DNA from 4 places in the Streptomyces sp. NBC_00287 genome. Region 3 is predicted to be linked to each of the others. Evidence: riboswitches for the same ligand, from Rfam matches in the RefSeq annotation. Region 3 holds a riboswitch; each other region holds the start of a gene.

Region 1 (3,277 bases), 5.5 Mb from region 3:
CTAGACAACCTGAGAACCTGAAGGGCAGCATCACATGGCTGAGCGCCGCGTCAACGTCGGCTGGGCCGAGGGCCTCCACGCCCGCCCCGCCTCCATCTTCGTCCGAGCCGCCACGGCCGCAGGCGTCCCCGTGACGATCGCCAAGGTCGACGGCAACCCCGTCAACGCGGCCTCCATGCTGGCTGTTCTGGGCCTGGGCGCCCAGGGCAACGAGGAGATCGTGCTCGCCTCCGACGCCGAGGGTGCGGACGCCGCCCTCGACCGTCTGGCGAAGCTGGTCTCCGAGGGTCTCGAAGAGCTCCCCGAGACCGTCTGAGTAATTGCCGGGCGCGGCACTCGCCGCTTCCCCGAAGGGCTCGTCCGAATTACCGGGCGGGCCCTTCGCATTTTCCACTTCCGGGCAGCGAAAATAGTCCCCCGGGAATTACACCCTCTTTGTATACGGTGCGCATGTTAATGCCGCAGGCCCGACATGTTTACGGGATGTTGCGAATTCCTCACACGCTCCCCGCCGGAGGGGAACCGCAGCCGGTGCGTACCGCTGGAGCGCTCGGTGTGCACGGCGGTGATCGCCCGCGCGCGCTCGCTGTCCCCGCGCGCCACCGCGTCCACGATCGCCCCGTGCTCGACCCAGGCCTCCGCGGGGCTGGCCGACGCCTCCACCGCGTACATCCAGGCGATCTTGTGCCGCAGCTGGGTCAGCATCGAGGTCAGGGCGGGGCTGCCGGAGGCCTGGGCCAGCGTCTCGTGGAACCAGCCGCCCAGGGAGCGCAGATCCTCGCTGTTGCCCCTTCTGGCCCGCTCCTGACCGAGCCTCACCAGACCGCGCAGCACCTTCAGATGCGCCTCGGTGCGCCGCTGGGCGGCCCGGGCGGCGCCGAGCGGCTCCAGCAGCGAGCGCATCTCCAGCAGGTCACCGGCTTCCTGCTCGGTCGGTTCCGCGACGCACGCGCCCGCGTGCCGCCGGGTCACCACGAAGCCCTCCGCCTCCAGCGTGCGCAGGGCCTCCCGGACGGGGACGCGCGAGACGCCGTAGCGGCGCGCGAGCAGTTCCTCGGTGAGTCGGCTGCCGCGCTCGTAGACACCGGCGACGATGTCGTCCCGGATCGCCGTGCATACCGAGTGCGCCGGAATACGCATGACCGACCTCCGCTTTAATCCCCGTGAAACGTCGACGACGGACGTGTGTTCAGTGACTCTATTGCAGTGAGCCGGAATTTCCGATGGCGGGCCGGAATCCATGGATATTTTTTGGACAACGGGGCCCCGTAAACACCGAAAAACCCCGGCTCGGGGAGCCGGGGTCTCGGAAGCGTGGCGGGTGTCGTCAGACGTTCACGCCGTGCGAGCGGAGGTAGGCGGCGGGGTCGATGTCCGAGCCGTACTCCGCGGTCGTACGGGCCTCGAAGTGCAGATGCGCCCCGGTGACGTTGCCGGTGGCGCCGGAGAGGCCTATCTGCTGGCCCGGGGTGACGCTCTGGCCCACCGAGACGGCGATGGACGACAGGTGGCCGTACTGGGTGTACGTGCCGTCGTGCATCTTGATGACGATCTGGTTGCCGTACGCCCCGCCCCAGCCGGCCTCGACGACGGTGCCCATGCCGACCGAGCGGACGGAGGTGCCGCTGGAGGCGTGGAAGTCGATGCCGGTGTGGCTGCCGGAGGACCAGACGGCGCCGCCGGCCTGGTAGCTCGTCGACACGTAGGAGCCGGAGATCGGGGAGACGAAGGTGTTCAGGCGCTTGCGCTCGGCCTCGCGGGCGGCGCGCTCCTTGGCCTCGCGCGCCTTCTTGGCCGCCTCGGCGGCCTCCTTGCGCGCGGCCTCCTCGGCCTTCTTCTTCGCCGCCGCCTCGTCGGCCGCCTGCTGCTGGGCTACAGCCTGGGCGTCGATCTGTTCGGCGACCGAGTCGCCGATGGTGATGACGGGGGTGAGACCGGTCTGCTCGGCGGCGGCCTCGGCGGCGAGCGCGGGGCTCGCGAGGGTGCCGACGACGCCGGTGGTGGTGAGGGCCGCGACGCCCGCCGCGCGGGCGGTGGTGCGCTGCATCCTGCTGGGACGACGGTGCTTCCCGGTGGCGCGCGTGAACGCCATGAAGTGGCTGGTCCTTTCCTTCCTTCTCGCCTACCGGGTTAGCTGACGGGTTCGGAGCAGGAAGGTCTCCTACGGCCGCCCTCGCTCACACGCGGGCGTCCGATTCACCCCAGGGACTTGGGTGGGTCCCCGGCTCCCCTGGCTCGCGCCGTACGGGGACTCGGCGATGACTGTCCGGTGCCGCGGATGCGGCGCACTGCCTGACGGACAGCCCGGACGACGCTAAACGGGACAACTTTCAATCCCCAAACGGATCGCGGCTTTTGTAGCGCATGCCACAGGTCAGACAGGCAACCTCTCCCTCAATTCGGACATAAAGGGGCCCTGGTGACGCTTCCATCACCAGGGCCCCACACGCGCGTGGCCGCGCGTTCACATCCGAGGGTGTGTCTACTCGGCTGTCACGACGGTGACTTCACCGATTCCGAGGGCCTCGACGGCCTCCTTGATCTGCGCCGCGTCACCGACCAGAACGGTCACCAGACGGTCCATCGGGAAGGCGCTCACGACGGCCGCGGTGGCCTCCACGGTGCCGGTCGCGGCGAGCCGGCGGTACAGCGTGGCCTGGTAGTCGTCGGGCAGGTGCTGCTCGACCTGGTCGGCCAGGGTGCTCGCCACTGCGGCGGCCGTCTCGTACTTCAGCGGCGCCACCCCGACGAGGTTCTGTACGGCGACGTCCCGCTCGGCGTCGGTGAGCCCGCCCTCGGCGAGGGTGCGCAGCACCTTCCACAGGTCCTCGAGGGCGGGACCGGTGTTGGGGGTGTCGACGGAGCCGCTGATGGCGAGCATCGCGGCGCCGGTGCCGTCGGGGGCGGAGCGCAGGACCTGCCCGAAGGAGCGCACGCCGTAGGTGTAGCCCTTCTCCTCGCGCAGGACGCGGTCCAGGCGGGAGGTGAGGGTGCCGCCGAGGCAGTACGTGCCGAGGACCTGCGCGGGCCACACACGGTCGTGCCGGTCGGGGCCGACGCGGCCGATCAGCAGCTGCGTCTGGACGGCTCCGGGGCGGTCCACGATGACGACGCGGCCGGTGTCGTCGGCGGTGACCGGGGGCACGGGCCGCGGCTCGGCCGAGGAGCCGGTCCAGGAGCCGAGGGTGTCGGCGAGGAGGGCGTCGAGGTCGGTGCCGGTGAGGTCGCCGACGACCACGGCGGTGGCCGTGGCGGGGCGGACGTGCCGCTCGTAGAA
Region 2 (3,277 bases), 3.1 Mb from region 3:
GCTTCGGCATCGCCGCGCTCTCCGGCGACCGCCAGCGCTGGCGGCGCGTCCTGCTGCCGCTGTCCGGACTGCTGCTCGCGATGGGCATGCACGCGATGTGGAACGGCTCGTCGGCCTTCGGTCCGTACGGCTTCTTCGCGGTGTACGCGGCGATCATGGTGCCCGCGTTCGGGCTGCTGACCTGGCTGGTGATCTGGACCCGCCAGCGCGAGCTGCGCACCGTCCGCGAGGAACTGCCCGCCTATGCCGTCGCAGGCTGGCTCACCCCGGGCGAGCCCTTCGCGCTGGGCTCGATGCGGGCGCGGCGCCTGGCGCGGCAGTACGCCCGCCGCCACGCCGGGAAGCAGGCGGCGCGGCAGGTGGCGCAGTACGAGGCGTACGCGACCTCGCTCGCGTTCCTGCGGCACCGGGGGCGCCGGGGTCGCGCGGGCGCCGACTTCGTCGTACGGGAACAAGAGCTGTTGCAGGAGCTGTGGCGGCGCCGGGAGGTGGCCCGTCCGGCCCTCGACCATGCCGCCCGTGCCACGGCCCCGCCGGTGCCGGTGGTGGCGGCGCCGTGGCCGATGTACGGGGCGTATGGGCATCCGGCCCAGCCGACGTACCAGCCCTATCCGGCGTACCCGGCGGGACCGTACTCGGCGTACAACCCGTACCGGACGTAAGAAGAGTCCCGGACGCCAAAAACCGGCAGCCCTGACGTCGGGGGGTCGTCGTCAGGACCGCCGGGGTTCACACGGGGAACCGGCTCAGGGGGTGAGGCCCTTGCTGCGCAGCCACGCGAGCGGGTCGATGCCGGAGGAGGAGCCCTCGGGGTGGACCTCCATGTGCAGGTGCGCGCCGGTCACATTGCCGGTCGCGCCCACGCGGCCGATGACGTCCCCGGTGGTGACCTGCTGCCCGACGCTGACGCTGATCGAGGACTGGTGGGCGTACCAGATCTCGGTGCCGTCCTCCAGGGTGAGCACGGTCTTGTAGCCGTACGACCCGTCCCAGCCGGCGGAGGTGATCGTGCCGGTGTGGACCGCCTTGATCAGCGTGCCCGTGGGAGCGGCGAAGTCGAGGCCGGTGTGGTACCCGGAGGACCACAGCGAGCCGGCCTGACCGAAGGTCGAGGTGATGGTGTACGACGACGTCGGCAGCGCGAACTGCTTGGCCAGCGCGGCCAGGCGCTCGGCCTCGGCCTTCTCGCGGGCCTCCTGCTCGGCCTTTTCCTTGGCGGCGGCGGCCTTGGCCTCCGCCTCCTTCTCGGCCTTGGCTGCGGCTTCCGCGGCGGCCTTCTCGGCGGCAGCGGCGGCGGCAGCGGCGGCCTTGGTGTCGACCTGGTCCTGCTGCTGCTCGGCCTGGGCCATGATCCGGGCGCGAAGCGCCTCACCGGCGTCCGAGGTGCCCGTCTCGGTGTCGGTGGTGGTGATGCCGACGCTGCTGAGCGGGGTGCTCGAGGTCTCGGGCGCCTCCTCCGCGGTGTCGTCGGAGATCAGCGGCAGGTCGGGCATGGTGATCGCGACCGGCGGCTTGCCGGACTGCGCGCTGGCCATGCCGCCCGCGCCGACGGCGGCTATGACACCGACGCCGAGAACCGTGGAGCTGCGGGCGAGTCCGCCGCCGCGCTGCTTGGAGACGCGGTGCCGGCCGCGAACCGGGCGAATGGATTCCGCGGTGGGGTTCCATTCCTCCCAGGGGCCCTCGTCGGTGCGTTGGCTGCCGTAGCCGTAGGCCTCGTCATTGCGCTGGCTCGGCACGAACGGGGCCTCGGGGGCAGGCCGGTTTGACGCCACGTGGGCGTGCTCCTTTCCTTCCTTCTCGCCTACCGGGTTAGCTGACGGGTTCGGAGCAGGAAGGTCTCCTACGCGCGTATATCTGCCGTATCTGCACGGCGGATTACGCCCGATTCACCCCAAGTTGGTGGTTCCCCGGTTCCCTTACGGGATTCGGCGCGTGCGCACGGAGCCGACTCTTGTGACGGCTGGGACGACCGCGCTGCGTTATCGAACGTTAATAGACGCGGGGCGCGGATTCCAAGCCGTTCGGCTTGATCATTAACGATTCCGGCCTGGACTTTCGGGTCACGAGGGGTCTAAATCGGGCGAGTTGACCAAGCCTCATGTGCCACACAGGTATTGACGGTATGTCAGTTGTTATGCGGAGGGCTCCCGACCGATCACCCCCGGTAACAATCAGGGTCTTCGTACGGCGAGCAGGGCCATGTCGTCCGTCATCCCGCCCCCGCAGTACACGCGCACGTCCTCGGCGAGGGCCCGGATCAGGATGCCCGGATCGCCGAAGGCACGGCCGGCCAGCCGGGTCTGCGGGTCGTAGAAGACGCCGTGCGCGTCGCGGGCCTCGGAGAGGCCGTCGGTGTGCAGGAGCAGGGTGGTGCCGGGCGGGAAGGGGACCTCGTCGGCGCGGTCGGGCCAGCTGCCGAGGTCGCTCATGCCGAGCGGGAGGGCGGGCTCGCGGGCCGGCAGCGGGCGCACGGTGCCGTCGGGGTACAGCAACAGCGGGGGCGGATGGCCGCGGTTGACGACGCGCACGACCCCGTCGCCGTGCGGGAGTTCGGCGAGTACGGCAGTGGTGAACCCCTCGACGGCCTCGATCCCGTCACGCCGCGAGCCCTCCCGGGCCAGCGCCCGCTCGAGCCGCTGCGCGACCACCTCCAGGCTCGCCTCCTGCTCGGCGGCCTCCCGGAAGGCCCCGATGACGACGGCCACGGCCGCGACGGCCCCCATCCCCTTGCCGCGCACATCGCCCACGACAAGCCGCACGCCGTACGCGCTGTCCTGCACGGCGTACAGATCGCCGCCGATGAAAGCGTCGGCCTGCGCCGCCTCGTAGCGCGCGGCGATCTCGTAGCCGCCGATCCGCTCCAGCGGCTCGGGCAGGACGGCGCGCTGGGTCGCCACGGCGATCTCGCGCTGCGAGGCGAGCCGCAGGTCGCCGCGGCGCACGACACGGTTGAGTACGGCGGCCAGGACGGCGACGGTGACCACGGTGACCACCTCGGTGACCGTGTCCGCGTCCATGCCGAAGCCCAGCCGGACGTGGACGCCGTAGGTGGCGAGCAGCGCCACGACTCCCGTGATGACGGTGCCGCTCAGCCCGTAGAAGGGCGCGGCGACCAGGGGTGCGGCGGTGAAGAAGGGGATCGCAGTGAATCCGCGCGGGGTGACGAAGTCGTAGAGGATCCCGCCCGCGATCAGCAGCGGCGGGAGCAGGAGGACGAGGGTGCGTGCGGGCGGGACGTGCCGTGTCTCGTCCGCGCCTCCAGCCCGCACTGCCC
Region 3 (3,277 bases):
TGCCGGGTGCACGCGTGGTGCTCAGCCAGCCCTCGCTGCCCGAGCCGATCGAGGGCCAGGCCAGCGATCTGGCCATCCAGGCCGAGGAGTTGACGCGCATTCGGGCCCGCCTGGAGGAGATGCTCGTACGGCACACCGGGCGCGACCCCGAGCAAGTGCGCGCGGACATCGAGCGGGACAAGGTGCTCGACGCCCGGGCGGCCATGGAGTACGGCCTGGTGGACGCCCTCATCCCGAGCCGCAAGGCCATGAGGTGACCCGCGGATGCTGCCACCGGAGCTGCCGCCCCTGCCCGCCCTGACGCGCGCCGAGGGCGAGTTGATCGACCGTTACCTCGATGTGGTCGATCTGCTCGGGCGGATCAACCCCGCGCACCACGGCGACACCTACCGCGGGCTGCGCGCCGCCCAGGCGTTGGTCACCAAGGCGGCCGAACTGCGGGACGCACTGGCGCTCATGCACCAGCGGGGCGAGACCGAGGTGCACGCCCCCACGCTGGCGCGTGCGCTGCGTGTGCTGGACGGCGAACGCCGCACGGCTCGTGTCACGGTGCCGCCGCGCTCGGACAGTTGACGCACGTGGGCCCGGTCCGGACATCTCGCGGTGGCGACGAGGCGTCCGGGCCGGAGTTGAAACGGACCAAACGAGGTACCCCCTTTCGGCGTAGCCGTGTCTCCTTTTGCCGGCCCGTCAGGGTTGCGCAACGCGCGTAGCCTCAGAACCGAAACAGACGTTCCGATGCTGGTCCGGGCATCCCCCGGCGCCTCGACGCTAGTTCGAACGGAGCAGCGTCCACCCGAACGGGTGAGTGGTGAGTAACGCCACAAATCCCCGGTTCCGTTGGGATTTTCGGACATCCGTGAGCCAAGATCCCTGTCTGACGACAAGCCCCCGCCACAGCGGCGGGGCGGTCCGGGCGGACGCCGAGTCCTGCCGCCGCCCGGATGACCGGTCGACAGGAGTGGATCGGCAGGAGTGGAGGACCCGAGCACGACGGGTCGCCGGCACGGAAGTCCGTGCCGAGCAGCCCTTGGGGTGAAGCCGCGTCAGCGGCCGGGCAACTTCGCCAGCCCGAATCCGACAGGTCATCCTTCACAGGCGGCTGACGAAGGGTTGCGCATGACTGCGCTCAATCGTGTCCCGTCGCTGATGGCCCGGGCCGGTACGGCCTCGGCTCTCACCATCGCCGCCGTGGGCGGCTCGATCGTGGCCCCTGGCCTCTCCGCCGAAGCGGAGGCGGCCACACCGGCGACGAAGGCACTCCAGGTCGCGGCCTCCAAGCAGGGCTCCCCGTACAAGTGGGGGGCTGTCGGACCGCACCGCTTCGACTGCTCCGGGCTCACGCTGTACTCGTACAAGAAGGCGGGCAAGAAGCTGCCTCGTACGGCGGCCCAGCAGTACAACAAGTCGCGCCACATCTCCGCCAAGAGCCGCAAGGCGGGCGACCTCGTGTTCTTCCACTCGGGGTCGAACGTCTACCACGTCGGCATCTACGCCGGGAAGGGGAAGATCTGGCACGCCCCGAAGTCCGGGGACGTGGTGAGGCTGCAGAAGATCTGGACCAAGAGCGTCTGGTACGGCCGGGTGAGCTGACCGGCTGCCCCGACGGGCGGCGGCGTCCCTGACACGCCGCCGCCCTGACGGGTGCTCAGGCCGCCGCCTCGAGCAGCAGCAGCGCGCCCAGGGCCGTCAGCGCGGTGCCGGTGACGGTCTCGACGAGCCGGGCGGCGCGCGGTCGGCGCAGCCGGCGGCCGAGCCGGTCCACGAGCAGTGCCACGGCCGGGAACCACAGCAGGGCGAGCACCACCACGATCAGCGCCAGGAGCAGCGTGCGCGGCAGCGCGGGTGCGCCGGCGGGCACGAACTGCGGCAGCAGACTGAGGAAGGTGATCGGCGCCTTGGGATTGAGGGCGTTGGTGACGAACCCCTGCCGCAGCGGACGCGCGGCCGTCGCCGCCTCCTCGACAGCGGCCGTCCGCGGTCGGCGCAGGGCCAGCAGAGTCCGTATACCCAGGTACAACACATAGGCGCCACCCAGCAGTTGGAGCGTCCGGAACAGTGCAGGCACCGCGGCCAGGACCGCGGCGACCCCCGCGACCGCCAGCGCCGTGTGCAGCAGCAGCCCGCCCGCGACGCCCAGGGCGCAGGCGATCCCGGCCCGGCGCGAGACGAGGGCGTTGCGTACGACGACGGTGAAGTCGGCCCCGGGCATGGCGACCATGCCGGCGGCGACCCCGGTGAAGGCGAGGAGCTGTCCATCCATGGCAGCCAGCCTGCCGCGACTGAGCCTTCAGCAGGTATTTCGAATATCCTGGGTCTCCCTTAAGCAATGCTTTAGGCAGGTGCCAGGACCATGTACGACCCCACCCGGCTCGCGGCGCTCGTCGCGGTCGCCGAGGCCGGTTCGATCACCCGGGCCGCCGAGCGGCTCGGCTACACCGCTCCCGCACTCTCCCAGCAGCTGGCGAAGCTGGAGCGGGAGGCGGGCACACCCCTGCTCGTCCGGCACCATCGCGGCGCCCGGCTCACCGGCGCGGGCGAGCTGCTGGTGACGCGGGCCCGCCGGGTGCTGGACGAACTGGACCGCGCCCGGCATGAACTGGCCCGCCTCACCGGTCTGTCCGGGGGCACGCTCCGGCTCGGCACCTTCCAGACCGCGGGCGTCCATCTGCTGCCGCCGGTGCTCAGCGCGTTCCGCCGGGCCCACCCGGATGTGGAGCTGACCGTCGCCAACCACGAACCGCCCGCCGGGGTCGCCGCGGTGGCCGCCGGGGAGATCGATCTGGCGCTGACGCACACCTACGAGCCGGCGGAAGCGGTGGCGGTGCCGGCCTCCGTCACGCTGGAGCCGGTGCTGGTGGAGGAGCTGGTCCTGGTGACCGCCCCCGGGCATGCCCTGGCCGAGGGGACCTCGCGGCTCCCGCTGAGCGAGCTCGCCGGGCAGCCACTGATCAGCATGGCGCCGGATCATCCGGCCCGGCAGGGGGTGGAGGCGGTACTGGCCCGGGCCGGGGCCACGCCGTCGGTGCTGGTGGAGACCCCGGTGTACGCGCTGGTGTGCGCGCTGGTCAGTGCGGGGCTCGGGGTCGGTGTCGTACCGGAGATGGTGGCGCGGACGGCGGTCACGCCGGTGGGGATGCGGGCGCTGGAAGGGGGCGAGTTGCGCCGTACGATCTCGGTCGCCCGGCGGTCGGAGGGGGCGGCGCCTGCTGTGGACGCCTTCAGGGCGTTGCTGCGGGGGGCGTTTGCCAAGGCTCCTGCTGGACCACGGTGGTGA
Region 4 (3,277 bases), 4.1 Mb from region 3:
GGCCGTCCGGCGCCCAGAGTGCGGCCGCTCCTGGACGACCTGGGCAGCAAGGGGCTCGCGGTGTGCGGGCAGGGCGCGCAGGTGTACGACGCCGGGGCGGACCGCCTGCTGTGGTCCGTCACCCTGGACCGGGAGTTGGCGGAGACCGCGCTCGGCAAGATCGAGGCCGAGGTGGGGCAGGTGTACGCGGCGGTCGACCAGGACGGCGTCGACGGGCTCACGCTGATCGAGCCCGGCTACCTGATGCCGCACCCCACCCTGCCCGCGGTGCGGGTCGGGCGGCGCGACGACCTGTGGTGCGAGCCGATCAGCAAGGTGCTGCTGCGCCATCCCGAGCTGTCCGACGACCAGTTGGCGGCGACGGCGCGCTCGGTGGTGGGTTCGCTGGCGACGGTCACCATGTCGGGCCCCGGGACCGTCGAACTTCAGCCATGCGGCATCACCAAGGCGACGGGTCTGGCGCTGGCGGCCCGGCATCTGGGGCTCGGCCCGCGGGAGACCATCGCCTTCGGCGACATGCCCAACGACATCCCGATGTTCGACTGGGCGGCCCACGGTGTCGCGATGGCCAATGCCCACCCCGAACTCAAGGCGGTGGCCGACGAGATCACCCTGTCGAACGAGGACGACGGCATCGCCGTCGTCCTCGAAAGACTCTTCCGGTAGCCATGGAAAGGCTCAGTACGCCCCGAAGACGTTGTCGATCGAGCCGTACCGCTGAGACGCGTAGTTGCAGGCGGCGGTGATGTTCGCGACCGGGTCGTAGGGGTCGTACGAGGTGCCGGAGACGTGGTACGCCTGGAAGGTCGGGTCGATCACCTGGAGCAGGCCCTTGGACGGGGTGCCGGCGGCGGCGTTGGAGTCCCAGTTGTTGATCGCGTACTGGTTGCCCGAGGACTCCCGCATGATGTTGCGGTAGATGCCGTCGTACGAGCCGGGGATGCCGTTCTGCGCCATGACCTGGAGGGACGCGCGGATCCAGCCGTCCAGGTTGTTGGCGTACCCGAGCGAGGCGGCGGTGGTGACGGTCGGGGTGGCCGCCGAGGCGCTGGTCGCGCCGATGAGCGGGAGCGCCAGTACGGCGGCGCCGGTGCCGAGGACGGCGAGCTTGCGGGCGAGGCGGGTACGACGGTGCTGAGCGGCAGCAGGCATGGCGAAGTTCCTCTCCGGCGCCTGCGAGGTGAGCTGTCGGGTTCGGGCGGGAGCTGCCCGGCCGCGCACCGTGAAGGGCACGCGACTTCACCCCGAGCCGTACCGACGCGTCCGAAGACGTCCGGCACGGCGACTTACCTGGGTCCCCCGCTCCTGCCGTACGAAGAATCTCGGTGGAGCCGGACGGCGGCAGGATTAGGCGTCCGCCCGACAGGCCGGGAACGTATGCGAGAGCACATGTCCGAAACAAGTAGCGGATTCACATATCCAGCACTTTGATCTTCGTTCGAGTGGCAGACGGGGCTGGGGTCTTTGCGGTCGCCAAGGCTCAACTGGCGGCCTTCAAGCGGGTGTCGAGGGAAGCCTGTGGGGTGCCTGTGGGTATACGCGCGTGAGCCAAGTCACGCGCAAGTGCAAGATAGCTTAAATCGGTCAATCGACCCCAATGGGCCCGTATCAACCCGCCGTTCGCGGAATCCGCTTCTCCCATGTCCGATGGAAGACCACTTCGCCACCATCCGTGCAAATCACCTCATTCGAGGCGATGAAGTCCTTCGCATCGCACGTGATCTCGGAGCGGGTCCGCACACTCGTGTCCCAGGCCAGCTCCGGACGGTGCAGCCGGATCGTCCAGTCCGAGCGGGCGCGGGCCGACAAGGGGTCGGTGGACCGGATCGTGTACGTCTCCAGCGCGTCCTCGGTGAACTCCAGGCCGTCGGGGTACACGCGCGTGCCGCCGTACCGCGGATCGACCTCAAGCCGCCACTCGTCCTTGGCCACGTCACGGGTGACCAGCCGCTCGGGGCGCGGCTCGTCCAGCGTCACCGGGTAGCTCACGCCGAGGGGCTCGGCCTGTTCCGGCTCCTCGAAGGCGATGTCGAAGGCGATGTCGAAGGCGATGTCGAAGGCAGTGTCGAAGGCGACGTCCGTCCCGGAAGACGCCCCACGCGCGCGTACCGGCAGTTCCAGAAAGCTCCCCGCCGGATCCAGCGTGAACCCCGCCCCCGACTCCGCCTGCGGCCAGACCCACGGCCAGTACGCCGACGACACCGCGAGCCGGATGCGATGCCCGGCCGGGAGGGCGTGCCCGATGCCGTTCAGCTCGAACTCGACGTCCTGCGTGGCGCCCGGCTCCCACGGCACCACCCGGTCGCGGCCGTGGCGCGCGGAGAGGTTCAGCACGCCCCGCGCGACCAGGGTCGAGGAGCCGTCGGGGGCGACATCGCAGACCCGCGCGATCACCTGCCCGCGCGGCACCTCCGAGGTGAGCCGCAGCCGCACCTTCGGCCGCCCCAGCACCCAGGTCTCCTCGCCCACCGCGAACTCGAAGCAGGCCGAGCGCCCGTCCTCCTCCCGCTGGTCCGGCGGCAGATCGGCGTCGTTCCCGAACGGGAAGAAGCGGCCGGCGTCCACGCCGGTGTGCATGGGGGACCGTACGAGCACGGGGGCGCCCTGGAGGGCGTACGTCACGTTCGTGATGTGAGGGGAGGGCCAGGCCGGCTCGCCGACCCAGCGGCCGGGCAGGGTGTCGTAGACCGTGGCGGGCGGGTGGGAGTCACTGACGTAGGCCCGTAGGAGGGGCTCGGGGAGGGTGCCCTTGCCCTTCAGCCAGTGGTCCCACCAGCGCAGGGTCTCCTGGAGGAAGCCGATCGCCGGTCCTGGCGGCAGGCCGCGGTCGGGGTACTGGTGGGACCAGGGGCCGATCAGCCCCCGGACGCGGTCGGCGGGCAGGTGTTCGACGAGTCGGAGCACGGTGTCGCGGTACGGGTCGTGCCAGCCGCCCACCGCCAGCACGGCGGCCTCGATCGCGCCGTAGTCCTCGCACACGCTGCCGTGGCGCCAGTAGTCGTCCCGGGTCTGGTGGGTCAGCCAGGTGTGCAGGAACGGTTCCACGGCCTCCAGGCGCTTGAGCCAAAGGTCCCGCCAGGCGTCCCCGGCGTAGAGCGGATCGGGCGGCCGGGAGACGAAGGCGAGCATCGTGGCCGCCCAGGCGTGCATGTCCACCGCGAGGACGGAACCTCCCGTGTAGTGCACGTCGTTGTCATAGCGATCGTCGGTGGAGCAGACCGTGACGATCGCCTTGAGCGGCTCGGGCGCGAGGGCCGCGATCTGGAGGGAGTTGAAG

The links. Region 3 has a riboswitch for cyclic di-AMP ahead of OHT76_RS06490 (C40 family peptidase). Riboswitches for the same ligand answer to the same signal wherever they lie in the genome.
Region 1: linked by a shared signal. The riboswitch ahead of OHT76_RS31670 (M23 family metallopeptidase) and the one ahead of OHT76_RS06490 (C40 family peptidase) in region 3 are both predicted to bind cyclic di-AMP.
Region 2: linked by a shared signal. The riboswitch ahead of OHT76_RS20675 (M23 family metallopeptidase) and the one ahead of OHT76_RS06490 (C40 family peptidase) in region 3 are both predicted to bind cyclic di-AMP.
Region 4: linked by a shared signal. The riboswitch ahead of OHT76_RS25500 (transglycosylase SLT domain-containing protein) and the one ahead of OHT76_RS06490 (C40 family peptidase) in region 3 are both predicted to bind cyclic di-AMP.

Annotation. Positions count from the first base shown of each region.
Region 1 covers NZ_CP108053.1:6,933,615-6,936,891, reverse strand. The annotation lists gene OHT76_RS31680 (HPr family phosphocarrier protein) at 35-316, shown strand; gene OHT76_RS31675 (GntR family transcriptional regulator) at 454-1,140, opposite strand; gene OHT76_RS31670 (M23 family metallopeptidase) at 1,328-2,092, opposite strand; cyclic di-AMP (ydaO/yuaA leader) riboswitch at 2,106-2,268, opposite strand; gene OHT76_RS31665 (M16 family metallopeptidase) at 2,483-3,277, opposite strand, start outside.
Region 2 covers NZ_CP108053.1:4,563,326-4,566,602, forward strand. The annotation lists gene OHT76_RS20670 (PrsW family intramembrane metalloprotease) at 1-662, shown strand, start outside; gene OHT76_RS20675 (M23 family metallopeptidase) at 747-1,775, opposite strand; cyclic di-AMP (ydaO/yuaA leader) riboswitch at 1,787-1,944, opposite strand; gene OHT76_RS20680 (PP2C family protein-serine/threonine phosphatase) at 2,175-3,272, opposite strand.
Region 3 covers NZ_CP108053.1:1,444,630-1,447,906, forward strand. The annotation lists gene OHT76_RS06480 (ATP-dependent Clp protease proteolytic subunit) at 1-257, shown strand, start outside; gene OHT76_RS06485 (hypothetical protein) at 265-573, shown strand; cyclic di-AMP (ydaO/yuaA leader) riboswitch at 990-1,116, shown strand; gene OHT76_RS06490 (C40 family peptidase) at 1,120-1,593, shown strand; gene OHT76_RS06495 (LysE family translocator) at 1,649-2,263, opposite strand; gene OHT76_RS06500 (LysR family transcriptional regulator) at 2,354-3,277, shown strand; gene OHT76_RS06505 (ATP-binding protein) at 3,222-3,277, opposite strand, start outside.
Region 4 covers NZ_CP108053.1:5,579,420-5,582,696, forward strand. The annotation lists gene OHT76_RS25495 (HAD family hydrolase) at 1-666, shown strand, start outside; gene OHT76_RS25500 (transglycosylase SLT domain-containing protein) at 679-1,152, opposite strand; cyclic di-AMP (ydaO/yuaA leader) riboswitch at 1,156-1,338, opposite strand; gene OHT76_RS25505 (CocE/NonD family hydrolase) at 1,609-3,277, opposite strand, start outside.